2 regions of the Streptomyces sp. NPDC001406 genome follow, and region 1 is predicted to be linked to the other one. Evidence: riboswitches for the same ligand, from Rfam matches in the RefSeq annotation. Region 1 holds a riboswitch; the other holds the start of a gene.
The links. A riboswitch is a leader RNA that binds a small molecule or an ion and turns the genes downstream of it on or off. The one in region 1 is predicted to bind cyclic di-AMP.
Positions count from the first base shown of each region.

Region 2: another riboswitch for cyclic di-AMP. It lies ahead of ACFY1J_RS25570 (transglycosylase family protein); the one in region 1 lies ahead of ACFY1J_RS04640 (M23 family metallopeptidase).

Region 1 is NZ_JBIAWG010000002.1:122,151-129,201, reverse strand. Features, by position in the region: gene ACFY1J_RS04655 (GNAT family N-acetyltransferase) at 1-1,933, opposite strand, end outside; gene ACFY1J_RS04650 (HPr family phosphocarrier protein) at 2,112-2,393, shown strand; gene ACFY1J_RS04645 (GntR family transcriptional regulator) at 2,540-3,235, opposite strand; gene ACFY1J_RS04640 (M23 family metallopeptidase) at 3,424-4,179, opposite strand; cyclic di-AMP (ydaO/yuaA leader) riboswitch at 4,192-4,355, opposite strand; gene ACFY1J_RS04635 (M16 family metallopeptidase) at 4,558-5,946, opposite strand; gene ACFY1J_RS04630 (M16 family metallopeptidase) at 5,943-7,051, opposite strand, start outside.
Region 2 is NZ_JBIAWG010000010.1:328,524-335,574, forward strand. Features, by position in the region: gene ACFY1J_RS25555 (nucleoside triphosphate pyrophosphohydrolase) at 1-491, shown strand, start outside; gene ACFY1J_RS25560 (cytochrome P450) at 639-1,919, shown strand; gene ACFY1J_RS25565 (transglycosylase family protein) at 2,101-3,087, shown strand; cyclic di-AMP (ydaO/yuaA leader) riboswitch at 3,271-3,439, shown strand; gene ACFY1J_RS25570 (transglycosylase family protein) at 3,444-4,106, shown strand; gene eno (phosphopyruvate hydratase) at 4,387-5,694, shown strand; gene ACFY1J_RS25580 (septum formation initiator family protein) at 5,793-6,269, shown strand; gene ACFY1J_RS25585 (DUF501 domain-containing protein) at 6,337-6,867, shown strand; gene ACFY1J_RS25590 (exopolyphosphatase) at 6,864-7,051, shown strand, end outside.

The sequences.
Region 1 (7,051 bases):
CGGCGCTGGGGGACGGCTGTGCCGCTCCCGCGCCGGGCGTGCGGTCCGTGGGGCGGTTCGGTGCCGTACTGGCCGCGGCCGACAACGCCTCCGCGAGCCCGCCGAGCTCCACGTGCACGACGAGTGCCGGTTTGGAGGGTGCGGCAGCGGTGGCGGACCGCAGTGCCTCGGCCAGCTCCGCGTCTCCGGGCGACCCCTCCCCGATGGCCGGTATGGCCGTGACGACCACCGCGTCGCACGAGTCGTCGGCCAGCGCCTGGGACAGCGCGCGCCGGAAGTCCTCCGCGGTGGCGCCGGTCGTCAGGTCCAGGGGTCGCTGCGGCCGCAGCCCCTCGGCGAGGCACGCGTCGTACGTCAGTTGTCCCAGGGACTCGGAGTTCCCCAGGATCGCCACCCGCGGCCCGCCGGGCAGGGGCTGCCGGGCGAGCAGCAGCCCCGCGTCGACCAGCTCGGTGATCGTGCCGACCCGGATCACCCCGGCCTGCCGCAGCAGCGCGGAGACGGTCGCGTGCGACAACTGCGTGGCCCGTACCGCATGGCCCTGTGGAGCGGACCCGGCCCCCTGCACCACGACGAGCGGCTTGGCGGCGGCCGTGCGCCGGGCGAGGCGGGTGAACTTGCGCGGGTTGCCGATGGATTCCAGGTACATGAGGACGACGTCGGTGTCGGGGTCGTCGTACCAGTACTGGATGACGTCGTTGCCGGAGACGTCGGCGCGGTTGCCGGACGAGACGAAGGTGGACACGCCCGTGACCCCGGTGACTCCGCCGCCGCGCCGGTGCAGCCGGGACAGCAGCGCGATGCCGATCGCCCCGGACTGGGCGAAGAGCCCGATCCGGCCGGGGCGGGGCAGCTCCGGCGCCAGGGACGCGTTGAGCCGCACCTCCTCGGAGGTGTTGATGATCCCGAAGGCGTTGGGCCCGATGATGCGCATGCCGTACGCGCGCGCGTGCCGGACGAGTTCACGCTGCCGCTCGCGGCCCTCGGGTCCGCTCTCCGCGTATCCGGCGGACAGTACGACGAGCCCCTGCACGCCGTGCTCCCCGCACTCGGCGACCACCTCGGGCACGCGTTCGGCCGGTACGGCGACGACCGCGAGGTCGACGGGGCCGTCGATGTCCCGCACCGAGCGGTGGGCGGGCACGCCGTCGATCTCCTTCAACTCGTCCGGGAAGGCCTTGTTCACGGCGTGCAGGCGGCCGGTGAACCCGGCGTCCCGGATGTTGCCAAGGACACCGCGGCCCACCCCGCCGGGCGTGCGTCCGACGCCGACGACCGCGACGGAGCCGGGCGCGAGGAGCCGCCGTACGGACCGCGCCTCCGCGCGCTGCTCCCGCGCGCGCTGCACGGCGAGCGAGCGGTCGGTGGGTTCGAGGTCGAACTCCAGGCGTACGACGCCGTCCTCGAAGCTGCGTTTCTGGGTGTAGCCGGCGTCCGTGAACACCTTGATCATCTTGGTGTTGGCGGGCAGCACCTCGGCGGCGAACCGGCGGATGCCGCGCTCGCGCGCGACGGCCGCGATGTGTTCGAGGAGGGCGGAGGCGACCCCGCGCCCCTGGTGCGCGTCCTGCACGAGGAAGGCGACCTCGGCCTCGTCGGCGGGGGCGGAGGCGGGCATGCCGCCGACGCCAATGCGGTCATAGCGTACGGTTGCGATGAACTCGCCGCCGATGGTGGCCGCGAGTCCCACCCTGTCCACAAAGTCGTGGTGCGTGAAGCGGTGGACGTCCTTGGCGGACAGTCGTGGGTACGGCGCGAAGAAGCGGTAGTACTTCGACTCGTCCGAGACCTGCTCGTAGAAACTGACCAGGCGGTCGGCGTCATCAACGGTGATGGGCCTGATGCGCGCGGTACCCCCGTCGCGCAGCACTACGTCCGCCTCCCAGTGAGTGGGGTACTCGTGCCGGTCCTGCCGGCCCGCCGAGGTCTGCATGGGCCCCAGAGTACGGCTCGCGTCGGACAACGGCGCGAGGCAGTCTGTGGAGGACGGAAGTCGGATCGAGGCCGAGGTCCGACGTCATCTCCGGAGCGGAGCACAGGCCCGCTCCGGGCATGCTTCACGATATGGGAAACTGGTCTAGACAACCCTGAACAGTGAAGGGCAGCATCACATGGCTGAGCGCCGCGTCAACGTCGGCTGGGCCGAGGGCCTCCACGCCCGCCCCGCCTCCATCTTCGTCCGGGCCGCCACGGCCTCCGGCATCCCCGTGACGATCGCCAAGGCCGACGGCAACCCCGTCAACGCGGCCTCCATGCTGGCCGTCCTCGGGCTGGGCGCCCAGGGCGGCGAGGAGATCGTCCTCGCCTCCGACGCCGAGGGTGCGGACGCCGCCCTCGACCGTCTCGCGAAGCTCGTCGCCGAGGGCCTGGAGGAACTGCCCGAGACCGTCTGAGCCACCGCGCCGAACGCCGGAGCCGCGTCAGCCCTTTCGGGCGGCGCGGCTTCGCCGTATTCTCATGGAAATTCCGGGCGCGCGGAAATCAGGGCAGCGGAAATGCACCTCCGCCGAATATACCTTCTTTGTATACGGCGCCCGTGTTAATGCCGCAGGCCCGACATGTTTACGGCATGTTGCGAAGTCCTCACACGGTCCGGACGGTCCCCGCCGCCGGGAAAGCGCAATCGGTGCGCGGATGTCGCGCGCTCGGTGTGCAGCGCAGTGATCGCCCGTGCGCGCTCGCCGTCGCCGCGCGCCACCGCGTCCACGATGGCGCCGTGCTCCGTCCAGGACTCCACCGGGTTGGCGGGCGCCTCCACCGTGTACATCCAAGCGATCTTGTGCCGCAGCTGGGTCAGCATCGAGGTCAGGGCGTGACTGCCGGAGGCCTGCGCGAGCGTCTCGTGGAACCAGCCGCCCAGGGAGCGCAGATCCTCGCTGTTGCCCCGCCTGGCCCGCTCCTGGCCCAGCCTCACCAGGCCGCGCAGCACCTTGAGATGGGCCTCGGTGCGCCGCTGCGCGGCCCGGGACGCGCCGAGCGGCTCCAGCAGCATGCGCATCTCCAGCAGGTCGGCGGCCTCCTGCTCGGTCGGTTCGGCGACGCACGCGCCCGCGTGCCGCCGGGTCACCACGAAGCCCTCGGCCTCCAGGGTGCGCAGCGCCTCGCGGACGGGGACGCGCGAGACGCCGTAGCGGCGCGCGAGGAGTTCCTCGGTGAGCCGGCCGCCGCGCTCGTAGACACCGGCGACGATGTCGTCCCTGATCGCCGTGCATACCGAGCTCGCCGGAATACGCATGACCGACCTCCGCTTTAATCCCCGTGAAACGTCGCCGATTGACGTGTGTTCCGTGACTCTATTGCAATCAACGGGAATTTCCGATGGCGAGCCGGAATCCATGGATATTTTTTGGACAGCGGGGCGGCCGAAACGGCGAAAGCCCCGGCTCGGGGAGCCGGGGCTTCGGGAAGCGGTGCGCGGTGCCGTCAGACGTTCACGCCGTGCTTGCGGAGGTAGGCGACGGGGTCGACGTCCGAGCCGTACTCCGGGGTCGTCCGGGCCTCGAAGTGGAGGTGCGGCCCGGTGACGTTGCCGGTCGCGCCGGAGAGGCCTATCTGCTGGCCGGGGAGGACCTTCTGGCCCACGGAGACGCCGATGGACGACAGATGGCCGTACTGGGTGTACATGCCGTCCGCCATCCGGATCACGATCTGGTTGCCGTACGACCCGCCCCAGCCGGTCGACACGACCGTGCCGGAGCCCACCGCGTGCACGGTGGTGCCGCTGGAGGCGTGGAAGTCGATGCCGGTGTGGGAGCCGGAGGACCACAGGGATCCGCCGGTCTTGTAGCCGGTGGAGACATACGAGTTCGCGATCGGGGCCACGAACGCGTTGAGCCGCTTGCGCTCGGCCTCGCGGGCGGCGCGCGCCTTGGCCTCGCGCTCCTTCTCCGCCAGGGCGACGGCCTTCTTGCGCGCGGCCTCCTCGGCCGCCTTCTGCTCGGCGGCCTGCTCCTGGGCCGCGGCCTGGGCATCGATCTGCTCGGCGACCGAGTCGCCCATGGTGATGACCGGCGTGAGACCGGTGTCTGCGGGGGCGGGCTCGGCGGCGAGGGCCGGAGAGGCCGCGAGGGTGCCGACGGCACCGGTGGTGGCGAGGGCCGCGACGCCCGCCGCGCGGGCGGTGGTGCGGCGCATCCGGCCGGGACGGCGGTGCTTCCCGGTGGCGCTGGTGAACGCCATGTAGTGGCTGGTCCTTTCCTTCCCTCTCGCCTACCGGGTTAGCTGACGGGTTCGGAGCAGGAAGGTCTCCTACGGACCCCCTCGCGGCACGCGCGGGTGTCCGATTCACCCCAGGGACTGCGTGGGTCCCCGGCTCCCCTGGCTCGCGCCGTACGGGGACTCGGCGATGACTGTCCGGTGCCGCGGGTGCGGCGCACTGCCCGACGAACAGCCTGGACGACGCTATGCGGGCGGTCTTTCGATCCCCAAACCGAAGCCGGATTTTGTAGCGCATCCCACAGGGCAGACAGGCAACCTCCGCCCCAATTCGGACATCTTGGAGAAACGTTCGTGGGTCCTGACGGCCCGTCGGCCGACAGGACCCACGCGCGCGTGCCTCTACTCGGCCGGGACGACGGTGACTTCGCCGATGCCGAGAGCCTCGACCGGCTCCTTGATCTGGGCGGCGTCACCCACCAGGACCGTCACCAGACGGTCCACCGGGAAGGCGTTGACCACCGCGGCGGTGGCCTCCACGGTGCCGGTGGCGGCGAGCTGCCGGTACAGCGTCGCCTGGTAGTCGTCCGGCAGAAACTGCTCGACCTGGTCGGCCAGCGTGCTCGCCACGGCCGCCGCTGTCTCGTACTTCAGCGGCGCGACCCCCACGAGGTTCTGCACGGCGACGTCGCGCTCGGCGTCGGTGAGGCCCTCCCCGGCGAGCTTGCGCAGCACCGCCCACAGGTCCTGCAGCGCGGGACCGGTGTTCGGCGTGTCCACGGAGCCGCTGATGGCGAGCAGCGAGGCGCCCGTGCCGTCCGGGGCGGACCTGAGGACCTGCCCGAACGAGCGCACACCGTAGGTGTAGCCCTTCTCCTCGCGCAGGACGCGGTCCAGGCGGGAGGTGAGGGTGCCGCCGAGGCAGTACGTGCCGAGCACCTGGGCGGCCCACACGCGGTCGTGCCGGTCCGCGCCGACCCGGCCGATGAGCAACTGCGTCTGGACGGCTCCGGGGCGGTCCACGATGACGACCCGGCCGGTGTCGTCGGCGGTCACCGGCGGCACGGGCCGCGGCTGCGCCGAGGAGCCGTTCCACTCGCCCAGGGTCTCGCCGAGCAGCGCGTCCAGGTCGATGCCGGTGAGGTCGCCGACGACCACGGCGGTGGCCGTGGCGGGCCGCACGTGCCGGTCGTAGAAGCCGCGGACGGCCGCCGCGTCGATCTTCTCGACCGTCTCCTCGGTGCCCTGGCGCGGGCGCGACATGCGCGCGGTCGCCGGGAACAGCTCCTTCGAGAGCTCCTTGGCGGCACGACGGGAGGGGTTCGCCAGCTCGTGCGGGATCTCGTCGAGACGGTTGCGCACCAGCCGGTCCACCTCGCTCTCGTCGAACGCGGGTGCCCTGAGGGCGTCGGCGAGCAGGCCGAGGGCCTTGCCGAGGCGGGAGGCGGGGACCTCCAGGCTCAGCCGGACGCCCGGATGGTCGGCGTGCGCGTCCAGGGTCGCGCCGCAGCGCTCCAGCTCGGCGGCGAACTCCTCGGCGGAGTGTTTGTCGGTGCCTTCGGAGAAGGCCCGCGCCATGATCGTGGCGACACCGTCGAAACCGGCCGGCTCGGCGTCCAGCGGCGCGTCCAGGAGCACCTCGACGGCGACGACCTGCTGGCCGGGGCGGTGGCAGCGCAGAACGGTCAGGCCGTTCTCCAGCGTGCCGCGCTCGGGGGCCGGGAAGGCCCACGGCTTCGCCTCGCCCGCACGGGGCTGGGGGTGGAACTCCATCGCGGCGAGCTCGGTCACTTGGCCGCCTCCTCGTCCTCGTTCTGGTCGGCGGTGGACGCCTCCACGGTGGCTTCCGACTCCGGGTCCTCGGGGAAGTCCTCGTCCTGGGTGTGCTCCGCGGACTCGGCGGAGAGCGGCTCGTAGACGAGCACCGCGCGGTTGTCCGGGCGCAGACGGGCCTTGGCCACCTCCTGGACCTCCTCCGGCGTCACCTCCAGGACGCGCTGGACGGCGGTCAGGGCGAGCTGCGGGTCGCCGAACAGGACCGCGAACCGGCACAGTTCGTCGGCGCGGCCGGCGACCGTGCCGAGCCGGTCCAGCCACTCGCGCTCCAACTGGGCCTGGGCGCGCTCCATTTCCTCGGGGGTGGGGCCCTCCTGAGCGAAGCGGGCGAGTTCCTCGTCGATTGCGGTCTCGATGACCGGCACCTCGACGTCGCCGGAGGTCTTCACGTCCAGCCAGCCCAGGGAGGGCGCCCCGGCCAGCCGCAGCAGGCCGAACCCGGCCGCGACGGCCGTACGGTCGCGGCGCACGAGCCGGTTGTACAGGCGGGAGGACTCGCCGCCGCCCAGGACGGTGAGCGCCAGGTCGGCGGCGTCGGACGCGCGCGTGCCGTCCTGCGGGAGCCGGTAGGCGGCCATCAGCGCGCGGGCCGGGACCTCCTCCACGACGACCTCGCGCAGCTGCTCGCCGATGACCTCCGGCAGCGAGCCGTCGCGGGGCTCGGGCTTGCCGTCGTGGGAGGGGACCGAGCCGAAGTACTTCTCGATCCAGGCCAGGGTCTGCTGCGGGTCGATGTCGCCGACCACGGAGAGCACGGCGTTGTTGGGCGCGTAGTACGTCCGGAAGAACCGGCGCGCGTCCTCCAGCGTGGCCGCGTCCAGGTCGGCCATCGAGCCGATCGGCGTGTGGTGGTACGGGTGGCCCTCCGGGTAGGCGAGGGCGGTCAGCTTCTCGAAGGCGGTGCCGTACGGAACGTTGTCGTAGCGCTGCCGGCGCTCGTTCTTGACGACGTCCCGCTGGTTCTCCATGGACTCGTCGTCGAGGGCGGCCAGCAGCGAGCCCATGCGGTCGGCCTCCAGCCAGAGGGCGAGCTCCAGCTGGTGGGCGGGCATGGTCTCGA
Region 2 (7,051 bases), on a different contig from region 1:
AACTGGGCGACGTGCTGCTCCAGGTCGTCTTCCACTCCCGCATCGCCGAGGAGGACCCCGAGGCGCCGTTCTCCGTCGACGACGTGGCCGGCGGCATAGTCGCCAAGCTGATCCACCGCCACCCACATGTCTTCGGCGACGAGACGGCCCAGACCCCCGAGGAGGTCAAGGAGCACTGGCTGCGCACCAAGGCCGAGGAGAAGCGGCGCACCTCCGTGACCGAGGGCGTCCCGCTCGGCCAGCCCGGCCTCGCCCTCGCGGCGAAGCTCGCCTCCCGCGCGCGCACGGCGGGACTGGAGGTGCCGCTGCCGCACGGCGAGGGCATCGGGTACGAGCTGCTCGCGCTCGCGATACGGGCCGAGGCGGACGGGGTGGACCCGGAGGCGGCACTGCGGGCGGCGGCACGGGCGTACCGGGACGCTGTGCGGGCCGCCGAGGGAGTGCAGGGCAGGGAAGGCATAGAGGGCATGGAGGGCCCGACGTCGGCCTGAGAGACGGCCCGGGGGACGGGCACGGGGGCTTGCTCACGGGCGCGAGGGCATGCGGGGAAAGGGAGTTGGAGGAGTCACCGCTTCGGCGGCCGCTGCCCGTACCGCCCTCCGCGCGGCATCCGCCGGAAAGCCGGATACCGTCGAGGAGTGACCAACCAGCCCCACCCTCCGAACCCCAGCCCCGCCGCCCCCGACCTGTTCAGCTGGGAGTTCGCCAGTAACCCCTACCCGGCCTATGCCTGGCTCCGCGAGCACGCCCCCGTGCACCGGACGAAACTCCCGAGCGGTGTCGAGGCCTGGCTGGTCACCCGGTACACCGATGCCAAGCAGGCGCTGGCCGACCAGCGGCTCTCGAAGAACCCCGCGCATCACGACGAGCCCGCGCACGCCAAGGGCAAGACCGGTATCCCCGGTGAGCGCAAGGCGGAGCTGATGACGCATCTGCTCAACATCGACCCGCCGGACCACACCCGGCTGCGCCGCCTGGTCAGCAAGGCGTTCACGCCCCGCCGGGTCGCCGAATTCGGCTCGCGCGTACAGGAACTGACAGACCGGCTCATCGACGGGTTCGCGGCCGAGGGGTCCGCCGACCTCATCCACGAGTTCGCCTTTCCCCTCCCCATCTACGCCATCTGCGACCTGCTCGGCGTTCCGCGCGAGGACCAGGACGACTTCCGGGACTGGGCGGGGATGATGATCCGGCACGGGGGAGGGCCGCGGGGCGGGGTCGCGCGGTCGGTCAAGAAGATGCGGGGCTATCTCGCCGAGCTCATCCACAAGAAGCGTGAGGCCCTGCCCGACAGCCCCGCTCTGGGCGAGGACCTCATCTCCGGGCTGATCCGCGCCTCGGACCACGGCGAGCACCTCACCGAGAACGAGGCCGCCGCGATGGCCTTCATCCTGCTGTTCGCCGGGTTCGAGACGACCGTCAACCTCATCGGCAACGGCACCTACGCCCTGCTCACCCATCCCGACCAGCGGCACCGTCTGCAGGCGTCCCTCGCCCGCCGGGAACGGGACCTCCTGGAGACCGGTGTCGAGGAACTCCTGCGCTACGACGGCCCGGTCGAACTGGCCACCTGGCGGTTCGCCACCGAGCCGCTCACCATCGGCGGGCAGGACATCGCACCCGGCGACCCCGTCCTGGTGGTGCTCGCCGCCGCCGACCGGGACCCGGAGCGGTTCGCCGACCCGGACGTCCTCGACCTCGGCCGACGTGACAACCAACACCTTGGATACGGCCACGGCATCCACTACTGCCTGGGTGCCCCGCTCGCCCGGCTGGAGGGCCAGACCGCGCTCGCCACCCTCCTCACCCGCCTCCCGGACCTCCGACTCGCGGTGGATCCGGCCGATTTGCGGTGGCGTGGCGGGCTCATCATGCGTGGATTGCGCACTTTGCCCGTGGAGTTCACGCCCGTCCGGTAAGTGAGGGAAGCGCGGCCTGTCGTGCCCCAAACCTGATGAATGCTCAACTCTGTGATCTTCACGTGATCTACGCGGCATTAACTTGTGACAAGTGATCGTCAGTGGATACGTTCACTAGGCAGCGCGGTACGTCGGCTTTCTGTGCCGCGCCGGTCATCGCTGTCGCACGAAAGGCTTCCGCATGCTCTCCGGGAACGGTCGTCACCGTCGCCCCCGTCAGGCTCCGGCCCTCCTCGTCGCGGCCGGAGTGACCGGCTCCGCCATCGCCATCCCGCTCCTCGGGGCCGCGAGCGCCAACGCGGCCGACGGCACCACTTGGGACAAGGTGGCCGAGTGTGAGAGCGGTGGCTCCTGGAGCGCCGACTCCGGCAACGGGTACTACGGCGGTCTGCAGATGTCGCAGGACGACTGGGACAAGTACGGCGGCCTCGCGTACGCCTCCAGCCCGGACGAGGCCAGCCGTTCGCAGCAGATAGCCGTCGCGGAGAAGATTCTCGCCGACCAGGGCACCAAGCCCTGGGCCACCTGTGCCCTGCTCTCCGGGCTCACCGCGAGCTCCGGGTCGGTCGATGTCGACACCGGTGTCTCGGCATCCGATTCACCCGGTTCCTCTGATTCTTCAGACTCCTCTGATTCGTCCGACTCATCCGATTCGCACTCGGAGTCGGACTCCTCGGGGAAGGCTTCCCCCTCGGCGAACGCCGACAAGGAGAACGGGGCGAAGGGCAAGGGTGAGGGTAAGAGCGAGGGCAAGGGTGAAGATTCCGCCCAGTCGGACAAGTCGGAATCCGAAGGCTCGGGCAACTCGCAGGGGAGCGGTGGCGCGCCCACGGAAGTTCCCAAAACGGATGACTCTGACAACTCGTGGCAAAGCGGGGGATCTTGGAGTCTGGTCGACACCGGCGCGATCGGGGGCGGCCGTCATCGCGGGGGCAATGCGGACGAAAGCGCAGCAAGCGGGCAGGGCTCGGCCTCGGCGGGTCGTCACGCCTCGCGCACCTACACGGTTCGCGACGGCGACACTCTCGCGTCCATCGCCGACTCCCTCGACGTCGACGGCGGATGGCGTGCGCTCTATGCCGCCAACAAGGCCGCAATCGGCACCGACCCGAACGACATCACCCCCGGTCAGACCCTGGACGTCGCTACCGAAACCGGTGAAAAGTAGCGGGAGTTGACGTCCCGCTTTCACGCCTAATGTCCGGTTTGGTGAAAGTGTGGGATGAGTCTCAGAAGCCCTGATCGTCTTTGGAATTCCCCGGATCGCGTGTCTACGGTCGAGTCCGCTCGTCACCACGAGCCCCGGCTGTCGCAACGCCGAGTCCTGCCAGCGGCCGCACGGGAACAGTCGTCGCGTCACGCGCCGTAGGCAGGAGCGGGGGACCCAAGGTAAGTGCCGCGCCGGACAGTTGAGCCGGAGCGGCTAGGGGTGGAGCCACGCCTCCCAGCGGAGGTGTGGCCGGGCAACTCAACCGGCCCGAACCCGACAGCTCACCTCGCAGGCGTCGGTGAGGGGATCCATCCATGCTGTTTTCCGCCCAGGGCAAGCACCGTCGTCCCTCGAAGGCCAGGGTCACCCGTGCCATCGCGCTCGCCGGTGTCGCCGGCGCCGCCGTCGTCGCCCCGCTGATGGCCTCCGGCACCGCCTCGGCCGCCACCGCCTCCGAGTGGGACGCCGTCGCCAAGTGCGAGTCCGGCGGCAACTGGTCCATCAACACCGGCAACGGCTACTACGGCGGTCTGCAGTTCTCCGCCTCGACGTGGTCCGCCTACGGCGGCTCGAAGTACGCCGGCACCGCCGACAAGGCCACCAAGGCGCAGCAGATAGAGATCGCCGAGAAGGTCCTCGCCGCCCAGGGCAAGGGTGCCTGGCCGGTCTGCGGCACGGGCCTGTCCAGCGCCCCCTACAGCGGCGCCGCGGCGAGCACCGCCCCCCGGTCGACCGAGAAGCCGGCCGCCTCCCGCTCCGCCGAGCGCCCGGCCGCGGCCAAGACCGTCACCACCCCGACCGGCAAGAAGGTCAAGAAGGGCGACGGCGAGTACAAGGTCGTCAAGGGCGACACCCTCGGCTCGATCGCCCAGAAGCACAAGGTCAAGGGCGGCTGGCAGAAGCTGTTCAAGCTGAACAAGAACATCGTCCAGGACGCGGACCTCATCTACCCGGGCCAGCAGCTCCACCTGAAGTGATCCGCGGCCGGTAGCCCGGCTGCAAGAACCACAGCCGCCCCCCGTCCCCACGGTCTCCCCGCCCCGGTGCGTATTCCCCCGTACGCGCCGGGGCGGGGCTTGTTCATGGGGCGCTGTGTTCGAGCCGTTCTCCACCCCGCCTTTGTTTCGAGCCGGAACAATGGGTACGGTCGGACCCTGTCCACGGGACGGTCGGTCGGTGGCCGATGCCCCCGGGACGGTTAGGCTCTAGTCGCAAGGCACCCAGCCCCGCACTTCCAGCGTCACATCCATGAAGGAGATGCTCGTGCCGTCCATCGACGTCGTCGTAGCCCGGGAAATCCTGGACTCCCGAGGCAACCCCACGGTCGAGGTCGAGGTCGGCCTCGACGACGGCAGCACGGGTCGTGCCGCCGTTCCGTCCGGCGCCTCCACCGGCGCCTTCGAGGCCATCGAGCTCCGCGACGGCGACCCGAACCGCTACCTGGGCAAGGGCGTCGAGAAGGCCGTCCTCGCCGTGATCGAGCAGATCGGCCCGGAGCTGGTCGGCTACGACGCCACCGAGCAGCGCCTGATCGACCAGGCGATGTTCGACCTGGACGCCACCGACAACAAGGGCTCGCTCGGCGCCAACGCCATCCTCGGCGTCTCCCTCGCCGTCGCCCACGCCGCCTCCGAGGCCAGCGACCTCCCCCTCTTCCGCTACCTGGGCGGCCCGAACGCGCACCTGCTGCCGGTGCCGATGATGAACATCCTGAACGGCGGCTCGCACGCCGACTCCAACGTGGACATCCAGGAGTTCATGATCGCCCCGATCGGCGCGGAGTCCTTCTCCGAGGCGCTGCGCTGGGGCGCCGAGGTCTACCACACCCTGAAGAAGGTCCTGAAGAGCAAGGGCCTGGCCACCGGCCTGGGCGACGAGGGCGGCTTCGCCCCGAACCTCGGCTCCAACCGTGAGGCCCTCGACCTCATCCTGGAGGCCATCAAGCAGGCCGGGTACGTCCCCGGCGAGCAGATCGCGCTCGCGCTCGATGTCGCCGCGTCCGAGTTCTACAAGGACGGCAAGTACGAGTTCGAGGGCAAGTCCCGCTCGGCCGCCGAGATGACGGAGTACTACGAGGAGCTCGTGGCGGCCTACCCGCTCGTCTCCATCGAGGACCCGCTGTTCGAGGACGACTGGGCCGGCTGGAAGGTCCTGACCGACAAGCTCGGCGACAAGGTCCAGATCGTCGGCGACGACCTGTTCGTCACCAACCCGGAGCGCCTGGCCCGCGGCATCGAGGAGGGCACCGCCAACGCCCTGCTCGTGAAGGTGAACCAGATCGGTTCGCTGACCGAGACCCTGGACGCCGTCGAGATGGCCCAGCGCAACGGCTTCAAGTGCATGATGTCCCACCGCTCCGGCGAGACCGAGGACGTCACCATCGCCGACCTGGCCGTCGCCACCAACTGCGGCCAGATCAAGACCGGCGCCCCGGCCCGCTCCGAGCGCGTCGCCAAGTACAACCAGCTGCTGCGCATCGAGGAGATCCTCGACGACGCGGCGGTGTACGCCGGCCGCAGCGCCTTCCCGCGCTTCCGGGGCGGCGTGGAGATCTCCAAGGGCTGAGCCCGGTAAGGGCAAGGCTTAGCCAGTCGTACGTACGTCCCCGTACCCGGTCCCGTACCGTGTCCGGGGACGTACGCACGTATGAGGGAGGCGGGGACATGGCCGCGAAGGACCGGGACCGGTTCTCCACCGCGACCAGACTGCGACTGCTCGGCGAGCAGACGGCGGCCCGGGTCTACCGCTCCCAGACCAAGCGGCAGGCCCGCAGATCCCGGCTCACCGGCCGGGCCGCGCTGCTCGCCCTGGTGCTGTGCACGATGGTGGTGGCCCTGGCCTATCCGATGCGGCAGTACGTCTCCCAGCGCGCCGAGATCGCCAATCTGGAGCGGCAGCGGCAGCGGGCCCAGGAACGGGTCGAGCAACTGCGCGACCTCAAGGCGCGCTGGCAGGACGACTCCTTCGCCGAGCAGCAGATCCGCCGGCGGCTGCACTATGTGATGCCGGGGGAGACCGGTTACGTCGTGATCGACCCCGGTGCGGCCAAGCAGGCGCACGCTTATCTGGGGGCGGCCGACCGTCCCTGGTACGCCAACGTCTGGGACGGGGTCGACAAGTCCGACGCCTTCGACCAGTGAGCCGGCGGCGCACCGACGACGCCGGACAGTGAACCGACAGCCAGAGAAAGACAGCCTGAAGACAGTCATGGAAACGCCCCCGCCGCCCACTCCGCGCACCGAGCCCACCGACGCGGACGTCGAGGCCTTCAAGCAGCAGCTCGGGCGTCCGCCGCGCGGGCTGCGGGCGATCGCGCACCGGTGCCCCTGCGGTCAGCCGGACGTCGTGGAGACGGCTCCGCGCCTGCCCGACGGCACGCCCTTCCCCACGCTGTACTACCTGACGTGCCCGAAGGCCTCCTCCGCCATCGGCACCCTGGAGGCGAACGGCGTCATGAAGGAGATGACGGAGCGGCTACAGACGGACCCGGAGCTGGCCGCCGCCTACCGTGCCGCGCACGAGGACTACATCCGGCGCCGGGACGAGATCGAGGTGCTGACGGGCTTCCCGAGCGCCGGCGGCATGCCGGACCGGGTGAAGTGCCTGCACGTGCTGGTCGCCCACTCGCTGGCCGCCGGGCCGGGGGTGAACCCCCTCGGCGACGAGGCGCTCGCGATGCTGCCCGAGTGGTGGATGAAGGGGGCCTGTGTGACGGTCCCGAAGGAGGAGGACCAGTGACCCGGGTCGCCGCGATCGACTGCGGTACGAACTCCATCCGGCTGCTGGTCGCCGACGCGGACCCGGAGACGGGTGAACTGGTCGACCTGGACCGCCGGATGACCATCGTGCGGCTCGGCCAGGGCGTCGACCGCACCGGACGGCTCGCTCCCCAGGCGCTGGAGCGGACCTTCGCCGCCTGCCG